DNA from 2 places in the Arthrobacter sp. U41 genome. Region 1 is predicted to be linked to the other one. Evidence: riboswitches for the same ligand, from Rfam matches in the RefSeq annotation. Region 1 holds a riboswitch; the other holds the start of a gene.
The links. A riboswitch is a leader RNA that binds a small molecule or an ion and turns the genes downstream of it on or off. The one in region 1 is predicted to bind glycine.

Region 1 (6,607 bases):
GCTGCGCAGCAACGAAAGTGAACCCCCAAATGGCTACCGATTACGACGCACCACGCAAGACAGAGGAAGAGTCTCCCGCTGAGTCGGTGGAGGCACTTCAGGCGTCCCGCAGCGGCGGCGCCCAGACTGCTGTCATCGACGTCGACGAGAACGACACGGCTGAAGGCATCGACCTTCCCGGGGCCGATCTCTCCGGCGAAGAACTGACCGTCATTGTTGTTCCCGAGCAGTCCGATGAATTCACCTGCTCCTCCTGCTTCCTGGTCCGCCACCGGTCCCAGGTGGCCAAGGAAAAGAACGGCTTGAAGTACTGCCGCGATTGTGAAGGCTAGGGGACCTTCCACCGCGCACCACGACTTCAGGACAAGCCAGCCCGGCAGCAGGGCACCGTGAAGCGCCGGAACCCGACAGGGACCGGCGCTTCGCCGTTCCCCCGAGGGGGCCAGCCGCCGGCCGCCGGCGGTGCGACCGTCCCGTGACCGGTCGCGGCGCAGCCTAACGGTTGGGCGCCGATCCGGCAGGGCCCTCGATTCGCGCGGGAAACACCCCTATTCTGAAGCTAACTCATCGCGTGAGGGGGCGGCCCAAATGAACAAGTTCCGGGTGTGGCTGATAGCTGTCCTGATGGCAGTGGGGTCGGCGCTGGTGGCGCCGGCCCCCGCATCGGCGGCTCCCTACTGCGGGCAGGTGTGGGGGTCGCTGATCAAGTCGGATCCTGCGATGAGCCAGGCCAAAGTCACGAATGTCCGCACCGGGCAGCACTATTGCTTCGACCGCCTGGTCATTGACCTCAACGGACCCGTCGGCGGGTACACCGTCCGCTACGTTCCGCAGGTCACGCAGGACGGTTCGGGGTTTCCGGTCCCGCTGCGGGGACAGGCTTTCCTCCAGGTCACGGCCAACGCCCCGGCCTATGACGACAACGGCAATGCCACGTACACCCCCGCCGACCGGAACGAATTAAGCAACGTCACCGGGTATCAGACGTTCAGGCAGCTGGCGTGGGCCGGCAGCTTCGAGGGGTATTCGAGCCTTGGCCTCGGGGTCCGGGCCCGGCTGCCGTTCCGCGTGTTCACCCTGGCCGGGCCCGACGCGGGCTCACGGCTCGTGATCGACGTCGCCCACTTCTGGTGATCCCCGGCCGGGTGCTTGCCCGCGTCTCACCGGGCACACCCGCAGTTGGTAAGCCGACTTAGTAAGCTGACCGAGAAATTCTTCCGGGACCGTCGCGGTCCCGTTACGCCCTGGGGTAGCGTCGGAGGCATCGGATCTAGCCATATCGGACCTACCCAGGAGGACCCATGAAAGCTTCACCTACGCTCACGACGAACCTGCAGGCAGTGCTCGTGGACCTGATCGAACTTCACGTGCAAGGCAAGCAGGCGCACTGGAACATCGTGGGAACAAACTTCCGGGACCTCCACCTGCAGCTGGACGAGATTATCGATTCAGCCCGCGCCTTCGCGGATGACCTGGCCGAGCGCATGCGTGCCCTCCACGCGCTCCCGGACGGCCGCAGCTCCACCGTGTCCAAGTCCACCTCGCTCGCCGAGTTCCCGGCCGGGCTGATCAACACCAAGGACGCCATCGAGCGGATCGTCGCGGCGCTCGAGGCCGCCGTCGGCACCATGCGCAAAGTCCACGACGAAGTCGACGAAGAGGACCCCACGACGGCGGACCTGCTGCACGCGTTCATCGCCAAGTTCGAGCAGTACGCCTGGCTGGTCAACGCGGAGACGATGCGTGCCAACACCAGCGTCACCACGGCGGAGAGCCAGTAACGTCCTCCAGCGCAGTTCCCAGCGCCCCGCGCCGGTTCCACCGGCGCCGGGCGCTGGGCGTTTAAGCCACGGCGCCCCTGCCCGCGCCGGCCGTCCCGGGAGTGTTCTGCGGCCCCGGCTATTGGGCGGTCGGCACCTTCCGGAGCACGACGGCGGCGAGGACTGCGGCCCCGGCCATGAGCACAAGCGCGATCGTGGCCGTGATGTGGACGCCCGAGTCGAAGGCGGTGCGGGCGGCCGCCATGACGGCCTCCGCCAGCGGTCCCGGCAGGGCCTGCGCCAGCTCCACGGCCCCTGCGAGCGTCTCACCGGCCTGGGCTGACGCTTCCACGGGGGCCGCATCGACGGCGCCGGCGGGAAGCCGGAGATTGCCCTGATACGAGGCCGTCAGGATGGACCCCAGGATGGCAGTGCCCAGCAGGGAGCCGATCTCGTACCCGGTCTCCGAAATCGCGGCCGCCGCCCCGGACTTTTCCGCGGGGGCTGCGCCGAGTATCAGGTCGTTGGAGATGGTCTCCGCAGCGCCGACGCCAAGGCACAGCACCAGCAGTGCCGCCAGCAGCAGCGCCGGGCCGTTGCCGTGATCGCCGAAGGCCACCAGGCAGTAGCCCGCGGCGCTCAGGAGCAGCCCTCCGGCCACCACAAAGCCGGGGCGGACCTTCTTTACCAGCGGCACCACCAGCAGTCCGGCCAGGACGGTGGCGATCAGGGCCGGGACCATGGCGATGCCGGACTCGGAAGGGGACTGTCCCTCGAGCAACTGCAGGTGCTGGGCGAGGAACAGAATGAAGCCATTGAAGGAGAACAGTGCCAGCACGTTCGCGATGATGGCGGTGCTGAAGACCCGGTTGCCAAAGAGGCTGATGTCCAGCAGGGGAGCGGTGCGGTTTCCTGCGCCGCAGCCGTCCTGCACCGGGGCACCGGTCAGGAGGGAACGCTGCCGCCGGACGAAGACGTATCCCATCAGCAGGCCAAAGCCGATCGCGGCCAGCGGCTCCAGGGCCAGCCCGTGCGTGGCAAGGACCTTGATGCCATAGACCACGGGCACCATCACCAGCAGGGACAGGATGATGCTGGGCACGTCCACCCGGCCCGGATTCGGGTCGCGGGATTCCGGGATCAGGACCGGCCCCAGGGCCAGCAGCGGCAGGATGATCGGCACGGCCACGAGCAGGACGGCGCCCCACCAGAAGTGCTCCACCAGCCAGCCGCCAAGAATCGGGCCCAGCGCAGCGCCGCCGGAGAAGCCGGCGGCCCAGATGGCCACGGCCAGCCGGCGCCGGTTGGGCTCCGGGAAGATGTTGCGGATCAGGGACAGCGTGGAGGGCATCAGCATGGCCCCGAAGAAGCCCAGCCCCGCGCGTCCTGCGATCAGCCATTCGGCGCTGGGCGCGAAGGCGGTAACCGCCGATACAGCGGCGAAGCCCGTGCTGCCGATGAAGAGCAGCCGGCGGCGGCCGATCCTGTCACCGAGGCTGCCCATCGCCACGAGCAGGCCGGCGAGCACCAGGGGATAGGCGTCCACAATCCAGAGCAGCTCCACCCCGGAGACGTCGAGGCTGCGCGCGATGGCCGGCAGCGCGAAGGTCAGGGCCGTATTGTCGACGGCCACGAGCAGCACCGGAAACATCAGCAGCGCCAGCGCCAGCCAGTCGCGCCACGGAGCGCGCGGCGTCGGGGTGGACCTCGTTCCGGCGGCGTACCTGCCGAGCGTGCCGGTGCTGCCGGGGGTGAAGGAAGTGTTGCTCATAAAATTAACTGTACCGTCTGGACGGTACAGTTAAGAAGCCGCCCGTTAAGAACCGCCCCGCATGGAAGGCATGATAGGAACCATGGCCAGAAAACCCGTCGCCCGCGAAGCCGTCCTTGACGCGTTCGAATCCCTGCTGATCGAAGAAGGCGAGCGTGCCGCGACCCTGGACGCGGTGGCGAGGCTGGCCGGGGTTTCCAAGGGCGGGCTGCTGTACCACTTCCCGAACAAGGAAGCGATGATTTCCGTGCTGCTGGAACGGCTGGACCGGCTGCTCGCCGAGGACGTCGCGGCCATGGCCGCCGCGCCGGAAGGCGCGGCCGCGTACTTCATCAAGTCCTCGGTCTGGGCGGACACCCCGCTGGACCGCGCCTTCGTCGCCGCCACCCGGCTGGCCGAAGTGGCCCACCAGGAAACTCTGCGGCGAATGGCCGCCGCGCAGGCGAGCTGGCTGGAACTGCTGGCGGCCGACGTCGGGCCCGCCATGGCCAAGCCCGTCCTCTACATGGGGGATGGGCTGTACTTCAACGCCATGCTGGCACGCGGCCCCGGCGGCCCCCTCCCGGAGGTCGGCCCCGACGTCGAAAGCCTGCTCACCGCACTCGGGCGGCTCCGCGGCTGATGCGTCCCGGATGCCCCGCATGCCCCCCATGCCGAAAACGCCGGAGGGTCGCGAAACCGCGGGGCACCTTACGGCGACCACGCCGCTCTCCGGCGATCTCGCCGCGTCGACACGGCGGGGTCACTAGTTTGCGGACGCAGGCCGGACATAGGACAATGGATGCTGTGACTGTTGTCACGGCAACTTAATATGCCTTTGATCTGCGGCGGGAGAGTTCTGCAAGTAGGTACAAGCAGGCGCCGTAGGAGCAAATCCTCCCCAGGAATCTCTCAGGCCCACGTACCGCCGCGGCAAGGCAACTCTGGAAAGTAGCAGGCTGTCCCCGGACATGCTGTGCTCACCGACGGTGCAAGCGGGGCCCTGCGAGAGCGAGGCGCTGCGGAAACTCTCAGGTCCAATACAGAGTGGGGAGGAACCCGAATCAATGCGGCGTACCCTGCGCCGCCTTAGTTATGGAGTTCCTTGTGACTGTTACCTCAGCCTCCACGTCCTTCGTTGACCGGCACATCGGCGCCCGTCGCCAGGCCGACGTCGACGCCATGCTGAAGGCTGTCGGCTACGACACCGTCGATGCGCTCGTAGACACGGCCGTCCCGAAAGACATCCGGCAGGATTCCCCGCTGAAGCTCACCGAAGCCCTCAGCGAAGTGGAGGTTCTCTCCGAGCTTCGCGCGCTGGCCTCCAAAAACAAGACCGCGGTCCAGATGATCGGGCAGGGCTACTACGACACCCTCACCCCGGCCGTCATCCGCCGCAACATCCTCGAGGCCCCGGCCTGGTACACCGCGTACACGCCGTACCAGCCGGAAATCTCGCAGGGCCGGCTTGAAGCGCTGCTGAACTTCCAGACCATGGTCCAGGATCTCGTCGGCCTGCCGATTGCCAACGCCTCGCTGCTGGACGAAGCCACCGCCGTCGCCGAGGCCGTGCTGATGATGCGCCGGGCCAACAAGAACAAGACTGCCCACGACGGCAAGACCGTCCTCGACGCCGACTGCCTCCCGCAGACCATCGCGATCGTCAGGGGCCGCGCCGAGGCCCTCGGGTTCGAGGTTGAGGTCGCCGATCTCTCCAAGGGGCTGCCCGACGGCGTCATCAACGGCGTCGTGCTGCAGCAGCCGGGTGTTTCCGGCCGCGTGTGGGACCAGTCCGCCGTGATCGCCGACGCCAAGGAACGCGGCGCGCTGGTCACCGTGGCCGCGGACCTGCTGTCCCTGACCCTGATCACCCCTCCCGGCGAGCAGGGCGCCGACATCGCCGTCGGCTCCACCCAGCGCCTGGGTGTGCCGCTGTTCTTCGGTGGCCCGCACGCCGCCTACATGGCCGTTGCCAAGGGCCTCGAGCGGTCCATGCCCGGCCGCCTGGTCGGCGTTTCCAAGGACAACGCCGGCGTCCCGGCCTACCGCCTGGCACTGCAGACCCGCGAGCAGCACATCCGCCGCGAGAAGGCCACGTCCAACATCTGCACCGCGCAGGCCCTGCTGGCGATCGTGTCCTCCTTTTACGCCGTTTACCACGGCCCGGACGGACTGAAAGCCATCGCGGAGACCGTCCACGGCCACGCGAGGACCATCGCCGCCTCGCTGAAGGCTGCGGATCTGGACGTGCTGCACACCAGCTTCTTCGACACCGTCACCGTCTCGGTGCCGGGCAGGGCAGCGCAGATCATCGCCGCCGCGGAGGCCAGGGGCATCAACCTGCGCACCATCGACGCCGACACCGTCGGCATCTCCACCGATGAAGCCACGACGCCGTCCATCGTCGCCGAGGTCCTCGCAGCTTTCGGCGCCAAGGTGGCCGGGCCCGCCTCCGGCGCGGACACTGCCGTCGCGCTGGACGCCGCCGTCGAACGCACGTCCGACTACCTGCAGCACCCGGTGTTCAACACCCACCGCTCCGAGACCCAGCTGCTGCGTTACATCCGCCGCCTTTCGGACCGCGACCTCGCCCTGGACCGGACCATGATCCCGTTGGGCTCGTGCACGATGAAGCTCAACGCCACGGCCGAGATGGAGGCCATCTCCTGGCCGGAGTTCGCCTCCATCCACCCCTTCGCCCCCGAATCCCAGACCGCCGGCTGGCGTGAACTGATCGAGGACCTCGAAGCCCAGCTGACCGAGATCACCGGGTACGACCAGGTGTCCATCCAGCCGAACGCCGGATCCCAGGGCGAGCTCGCCGGGCTGCTGGCGATCCGCGGCTACCACCTCTCCCGCGGCGACGCCCAGCGGAACGTCTGCCTGATTCCGGCTTCCGCGCACGGCACCAACGCGGCCTCGGCTGTGCTGGCCGGCATGAAGGTCGTTGTTGTGGCCACCGCAGCGGACGGCACGATCGACCACGCGGACCTGCGGGCCAAGATCGAGCTGCACAAAGACGCGCTGTCCGCCATCATGATCACCTACCCGTCCACCCACGGCGTGTATGACGCCGACGTCCGCGAGGTTTGCGATT
Region 2 (6,607 bases), 640 kb from region 1:
GATATGCCGGTTGCTGAGCTGGCGCTCAAGGTGGGGGGCTTGCGCCGCCGTTTCAGTCTGGGTTTTCATTCTGCTCCTCCTGGAACGGACACGAGTTCGGTGGTTGCGGGACCCGATGGAGGGGTTGGCTCGCCTGCCACCGCGTTCAGGTGGTTGAAAGTGTAGAAATGGATGCCCGCGACCCGGTCCGGGTGTTCGGCGAGCTCGGAGATAAGTGTCGCCGGCTGGTACCGTTCCCCGCTCAGGAGCCGGCGGGCCAGCGGGCCCTTGCGGCTCAGGAACTTCAGTGAGGCGCCGACGCCGATCTGGGTGCCCAGGGCGACCAGCCGGGTTCGGGGCACGGCGCCGGCGACGCCAGCCCAGACCGGCAGCTCCACGCCTTCGCGGCGCAGCAGTCCCACGTAGTCCACGATCTTCGGGGCGGAAAAGCACATCTGCGTGACAACGCGGCTCGCCAGGTGCTGCTTGGCCAGCAGCGCGTCCAGGAGCTCGATCCCGACGACGGACGGGTGGCCCTCGGGGTAGCCGGCGACTCCGATGGAGATGCCGCCGCCGGAGTACTGGGCGATGTCTTCCATCAGCTCTCCCGCCGTGCCGTAGGACCCGGCGGCCCGCGGCGAGTCCCCGCCGATGGCAAACACTTCCCTGATGCCGGCCGCATCGCACTCTCGCAGGATGCCGACGAGCTGGGGGCGGTCCTGCAGGGCCCGTGCGGCAAGGTGCGGAACCACCGGGTAGCCCAGCTCGGCCAGCCGGACTGCCGCGCGCATGGTGCGCCCGACGCCGTGCTGGGGCAGGCAGGTGATGGTGAGGGTGGTGCCCAGCGGCACCGCAGCCGTGACTTTTTCGACGATTCCCTCGGAGGGGATAATTTCTAGTCGTGTCGGGAACATCGTTGGTCCTTTACGGTGGTCAGACGCCGGCGTGCGCGGCGAGGATGGTGCTGGCTTCCTGGCGGGTGGTGCCGGAGGACTCGATGTGGGCGAGGTGGGCGGGGATTTCGCGGCCCTTTTTGCGCATCGCGGTGGCCCAGAGCCGGCCGGCGCGGTAGGAGGAACGCACCAGCGGTCCGCTCATGACCCCGAGGAAGCCGATCTCGTCGGCTTCGTGCTGGAGGTCCACGAATTCCTGGGGTTTGACCCAGCGGTCCACGGGCAGGTGCCGTTCGGACGGGCGCAGGTACTGGGTGATGGTGATCAGGTCGCAGCCGGCCTCGTGCAGGTCCCGGAGGGCTTCGGAGATTTCCTCGCGGGTCTCGCCCATGCCCAGGATCAGGTTGGATTTGGTGACCATGCCGAGTTTGCGGCCCTGGGTGATGACGTCCAGGGACCGCTCGTAGCGGAACGCCGGGCGGATGCGCTTGAAGATCCGCGGGACGGTCTCGACGTTGTGCGCGAAGACCTCGGGTGCGGACTCGCAGATCGCGGCGATGTGTTCGGGTTTGCCGGAGAAGTCCGGGATCAGGAGCTCGACGCCGGTGCCCGGGTTCAGTTCGTGGATCTTGCGGACCGTTTCGGCGTAGAGCCAGACGCCCTCGTCGGCGAGGTCGTCGCGGGCCACTCCGGTGACGGTGGCGTAGCGCAGCTGCATGGCCAGGACTGAGCGGGCCACCTTGGTGGGTTCGAAAACGTCCACGGGGGAGGGTTTGCCGGTGTCGATCTGGCAGAAGTCGCAGCGCCGGGTGCACTCGGAGCCGCCGATCAGGAAGGTGGCTTCCTTGTCTTCCCAGCATTCGAAGATGTTGGGGCAGCCGGCCTCTTCACACACGGTGTGGAGGCCTTCCTTTTTGACGAGGTTCTTGAGCTGGACGTATTCGGGACCCATCTGGACCTTGGCCTTGATCCATTCCGGTTTGCGTTCCACCGGGGTGGCCGCATTGCGCTGCTCAATACGCAGCATTTTCCGGCCTTCTGGTGCCAGGGTCACGAGATCTCCTGGCGGCGGGCACCGGGGTGCCGGTCTGCAAGCGCGGAAAGGGTGGTTTTAATCGTCACGGGGAACTCCATAATTCAGGTGGCACCGAGGTGCCACGTTGATTCGGGTTCCTCCCCGCTCTGTCATGGACCTGAGAGTTTCCGCGGAGCCTGCTGTTACAGGGCGCCGCTTGCACCTTCGGTGAGTCCGGAGACCGGACTGCTTTCCAGAGTTGCCTCGCCGCGGCGGTACGTGGGCCTGAGAGATTCCTGGGGAGGATTTGCTCCTACGGCGCCTGCTGAACGTACCGGCAGGACTCTCCCGCCGCAGATCAAAAGCGTGTGTCACTGGTGGGTGACACGCCTCACACAGTAGCTGTTACGTGGACCACACACAAAAGTTACTTCCACGCATCCGTTTTTTGCGCGCCCATTTGCGCGCCCGGCAGTGGGTTCCCCGGGGGGCGGAACCGGATGGCGTGGCGGCGAAACCGCGCCGCGGACTGCGAAAGCGGACCAGGCGGATCAGGTCACCTGTTACGGCGCTTCGGCCACTTCACGTTCAGCAGCAACAGCCCCAGCAGGAGCCCATCAACGGTCATGATTCCGGCTATGAGGTAGGCCCAGCCGATCATCATGAGTTGCTCACCGCCCACCGACAGCACGAAGTGCGGGGGTGCATCACAATGCCCATGACGATCTCCTGACTTGGAATCCCCCCAGTCAATCGATAGTCATCACAGTGTGCCACGGCGGCGCCCCGGAAGGAACGGCGTGTGCGGAATTGGCGCCGCGCTTTGTCCGTCCGGAAGCGGGCGCCGGGGGTGCGGCAAGGAGCCAAGGCGACGCGGCCCGCCGCACCCCTAAGGGCAGTATGTCAGCGCAGCACGACGGTCCTGTTGCCCTGCAGGAAGACACGTCCCTCGCAGTGCCAGCGGACGGCGTTGGACAGAGCCCTACGCTCGGTGGTGCTTCGTTCTGCTCGGCCAAAAGACCGGCGCCACCGGCATGGTCCTGGCCCGGGCCGCCTTTGGCCGGCGCGGAAACTACCTTCCCGCCGCCATCCAGGCGCTGCTGGTCATCGGCTGGTGCGCAGTCAACACCTGGATCATCCTGGACCTGGTGATGGCGCTGTTCGGCACCCTTGGCTGGGTGGACCCGACTGCACAAAACTACAGTTGGAAGATCGGGGTGGCGACGGCCATCATGGCCGCACAGGTCGCCATCGCCTGGTTTGGCTACAAGGCCATCGCGGCGTTTGAGAAGTGGACGGTGCCGCCAACCATCATCATCCTCGCAGTGATGTCCGTCGTCGCCTGGTTCGGCATGAAGATCAACTGGTCCTACGCCGGCCCGGCCGGGAACATCCTTGAAGGCTCGGAGCGGATCGCCGCCATGAGCGCTGTGATGACGGCCATCGGCATCGGCTGGGGCATCACGTGGTTCACCTACGCCGCCGACTACTCCCGCTTCGTCAGCACGGAGGTCCCGAAGCGCAAGGTATACCTGGCCTCGGTCCTGGGGCCGCGGTCCTCCCGCGCTTCGACCGGCTCCCGGTGGTTCCGGAGCGGACACCCGCCACCGGTTGCCTGTCATCGGCCGCCGGCTCCAACGCAGCCAAGGGCGGGTTGCTGTACGGACAGGTCGTCAAAGATCTGGCCTTGGATCTCGGAAGTGAACTGGTCCGTGAGCCCGCGCCTGCGGTTGTTCCGGCGTAGGGGACAACGACCCCACAGGGCAACGCGATTCACCCAGTGAAACCATGGCGCCGCGGGAGACTTTCCCGCGGCGCCTTTCGTGTCACGGCAGCCCCAACGCGGGGTCACTTAGCGCCCATCGGCGGCCCCGGGATGGGCGCTAAGTGACCCCGCGTTGCTTGATTTACTGACCGACTGGCCAGGTGTCGGCACTTGCGGACTACACTCGATTCCGGGCAGCCTGACGGCCCGGCTGACGGCCAAGCCAGATAACGAAGCTGGCATCAAGCCCGCAACGAGGAGGTCACGATGGCCGGCGGCAGCCGCGAACCCGGCAGGACCGTGACCTCGAAGGTCCTCGCTATCCTCGAAGCCTTCGAAAAGTCCCGGGGCGCCCTCAGCCTCACCGATATCGCCGAAAAATCCGGGCTGCCCTTGAGTACAGCCCACCGCCTGGTCAACGAACTCACTGACTGGGGCTTCCTCTCGCGCGAACCCAACGGCCGCTACCAGCTCGGCATCCGTCTGTGGGAGCTCGCCCAGAACACCGGGCGGCAGCTTCGCGATGCGGCGCGGCCCTACGTCCAGGACCTGTTCTCACTCACCGGCGAAACCGCGCATCTGGCGGTCCGCGCCGGCCACGAGGTGCTCTACATCGATCGGGTCTACGGCTCCAAGCGGGTGCCCCGTGCCGGCCGGGTCGGCGGCCGGCTGCCAATGCACGCGACCGCCGTCGGGAAGGTCATTCTCGCCTTCGAGGAGGACTGGGTCCGGGACGCCTACCTCAATCGGCAGCTGGAGCGGCACACTGCGCACACCCATGTGGACCCCAAAAAGCTGGCCGCCGAGCTGACCCAGATCCATGAGCAGGGCTACGCCACCACCCTGGAGGAAGTCCGGCTGGGCTCCTGCTCGATCGCCGTCCCGGTCTTCCACACCGGCAGGATCGGCGCGTCGATCGGGCTCGTGCTGCCGACCAGCCAGGCCGCCACCATGACCCGGCACCTGCCCGTGCTGCGCGGAATCGCCGCCCAGATTGAGCGCGCCACGGCCCGGATCCCGCTCGAAACGCTGCTGGGCAGCCACGTCACCGGCACGGACTGAACCGCCACGGGCCCCGCTATGGTCCAGCAGCCCGCCGGACGGCCGGCTGCCCGGAGTGGCCGGGTGGCTGGCAGCCAATGTTTGCGGCCGGGCACCGTCCGTCCGGGGGCACTTTGGGGGCAATATTCGACGCCGGCGGTTTAGCCGGCGGCGTGTCCGTGTCGAAGTGCCCCGGACCGCGGCCAACCCGGGACTGCTGCAGGCACGGAAATAACCGGCTTCCGTCCAGTGGAAGTGAACGCTGCCTTCCCGGAGTGATGGGGGCCACACTGGTGAATAAGAACCCCGGCATGCACTGGCGCTGCCGGCGGTACCGAAAACCAAGGAGCTTAGATGTCATCGTCGACGGAAACGGCAGGCCGCTGTCCCTACGGACACGGCGCCGAGGCCCCCGCAGGGCACCACGGCTACGAGCCGTTCCAGATGAAGAATCCCTTCCCGGCCTACGCTGAACTCCGGGCCGAACAGCCGGTCATGTTCGACGAGCGGGTCGGACTTTACATCGTCTCCCGCTACGACGACATCAAGGCCGTCTTCGAGGACTGGGAGACGTTCTCCAGCGAAAACGCCCAGGCCCCCGTCCGCGAACGCGGCGCCGCCGCGAAGAAGATCATGGAGGACGGCGGCTTCACCGCGTATTCGGGCCTCTCCGCCCGCCGCCCCCCGGAGCACACCCGCATCCGCGCCGTGGTCCAGAAGGCCTTCACGCCCCGCCGCTACAAGGCACTGGAGCCCTTCATCCGGCAGAACGTCGTCGGGCTGCTCGAAAAGATGCTCGCCCGTCCGGACCGTCACGGCGACCTGGTCAAGGATCTCGCCTACGACGTCCCCACCATCACCATCCTCACCCTGATCGGCGCGGACGTCTCCCAGGTGGACACCTTCAAGCGCTGGAGCGATTCCCGCGCGGCCATGACCTGGGGGGACCTCAGCGACGAGGAACAGATCCCGCACGCCCACAACCTCGTGGAGTACTGGCAGGAGTGCCTGCGCCTGGTCAAGGTGGCCCACGAGGAAGGCGGCGACCACCTCGCCGCGGACCTCGTGAAGTCCCAGCAGGAAGGTGCGGAAATCTCCGACCACGAGATTGCCTCCGTCCTCTACAGCCTGCTCTTCGCCGGCCACGAGACCACCACGACGCTGATCTCCAACGCCCTCCGCGAGCTGCTGGCCCGGCCCGAGCAGTGGAAGCAGCTCGTTGAGGACCCTAAGAAGATCCCCGCCGCCATCGACGAGGTCCTGCGCTACGCCGGCTCGATCGTGGGCTGGCGCCGCAAGGCCCTCAAGGACACCGAAGTGGGCGGCGTCGCCATCGAAGAGGGCGCGCAGCTGCTGCTCCTGATGGGCTCGGCCAACCGCGACGAGAACAAATTCAGCGCCGGGGAGGATTTTGACATCACCCGTCCCAACGCCCGGGAGCACCTCTCCTTCGGTTTTGGCATCCACTACTGCCTGGGCAATATGCTCGCCAAGCTCCAGGCCAAAATTGCGCTCGAGGAAGTGGCCAGGCTCGCCCCCGGGCTGCAGCCGGAGAACCCCGAAGCCATTTCCTTCCGGGAAAACCTCTCTTTCCGCGTCCCCGAGACCGTCCCCGTCAGCTGGAAGGCCTGAGAAATATGCAAAGCAACGAATACATCCAGTTCTTCGACGGCGGCATCGAACCGAAGCTCGAAAACCTCGGCGGCAAGGGCGCGTCCCTGGTCACCATGACCTCCGCCGGCATGCCCGTCCCGCCCGGCTTCGTGGTCACCACCGCCCAGTTCGATGCGTTTATGGAGGAAGCCGGCATCACCCGGCACATCCACCAGCTCCTCGCCGACCTGGACCCTGAGGACATGGGACAGGTGGACAAGGTCTCCGCCGCCATCCGGGAGGACATCTGCTCCCGCCCGG

Region 2: linked by a shared signal. The riboswitch ahead of lipA (lipoyl synthase) and the one ahead of gcvP (aminomethyl-transferring glycine dehydrogenase) in region 1 are both predicted to bind glycine.

Annotation. Positions count from the first base shown of each region.
Region 1 is NZ_CP015732.1:2,010,793-2,017,399, forward strand. Features, by position in the region: gene ASPU41_RS09310 (DUF4193 domain-containing protein) at 30-332, shown strand; gene ASPU41_RS09315 (AMIN-like domain-containing (lipo)protein) at 589-1,134, shown strand; gene ASPU41_RS09320 (Dps family protein) at 1,302-1,781, shown strand; gene ASPU41_RS09325 (MFS transporter) at 1,900-3,531, opposite strand; gene ASPU41_RS09330 (TetR/AcrR family transcriptional regulator) at 3,614-4,153, shown strand; glycine riboswitch at 4,350-4,448, shown strand; glycine riboswitch at 4,450-4,566, shown strand; gene gcvP (aminomethyl-transferring glycine dehydrogenase) at 4,606-6,607, shown strand, end outside.
Region 2 is NZ_CP015732.1:1,368,365-1,374,971, forward strand. Features, by position in the region: gene ASPU41_RS06355 (amino acid permease) at 1-69, opposite strand, end outside; gene ASPU41_RS06360 (methylenetetrahydrofolate reductase) at 66-893, opposite strand; gene lipA (lipoyl synthase) at 913-1,926, opposite strand; glycine riboswitch at 2,151-2,248, opposite strand; partial or broken gene ASPU41_RS23980 (formyltetrahydrofolate deformylase) at 2,791-2,880, opposite strand; partial or broken gene ASPU41_RS06370 (cytosine permease) at 2,883-3,437, shown strand; gene ASPU41_RS06375 (IclR family transcriptional regulator) at 3,920-4,714, shown strand; gene ASPU41_RS06380 (cytochrome P450) at 5,048-6,325, shown strand; gene ASPU41_RS06385 (PEP/pyruvate-binding domain-containing protein) at 6,331-6,607, shown strand, end outside.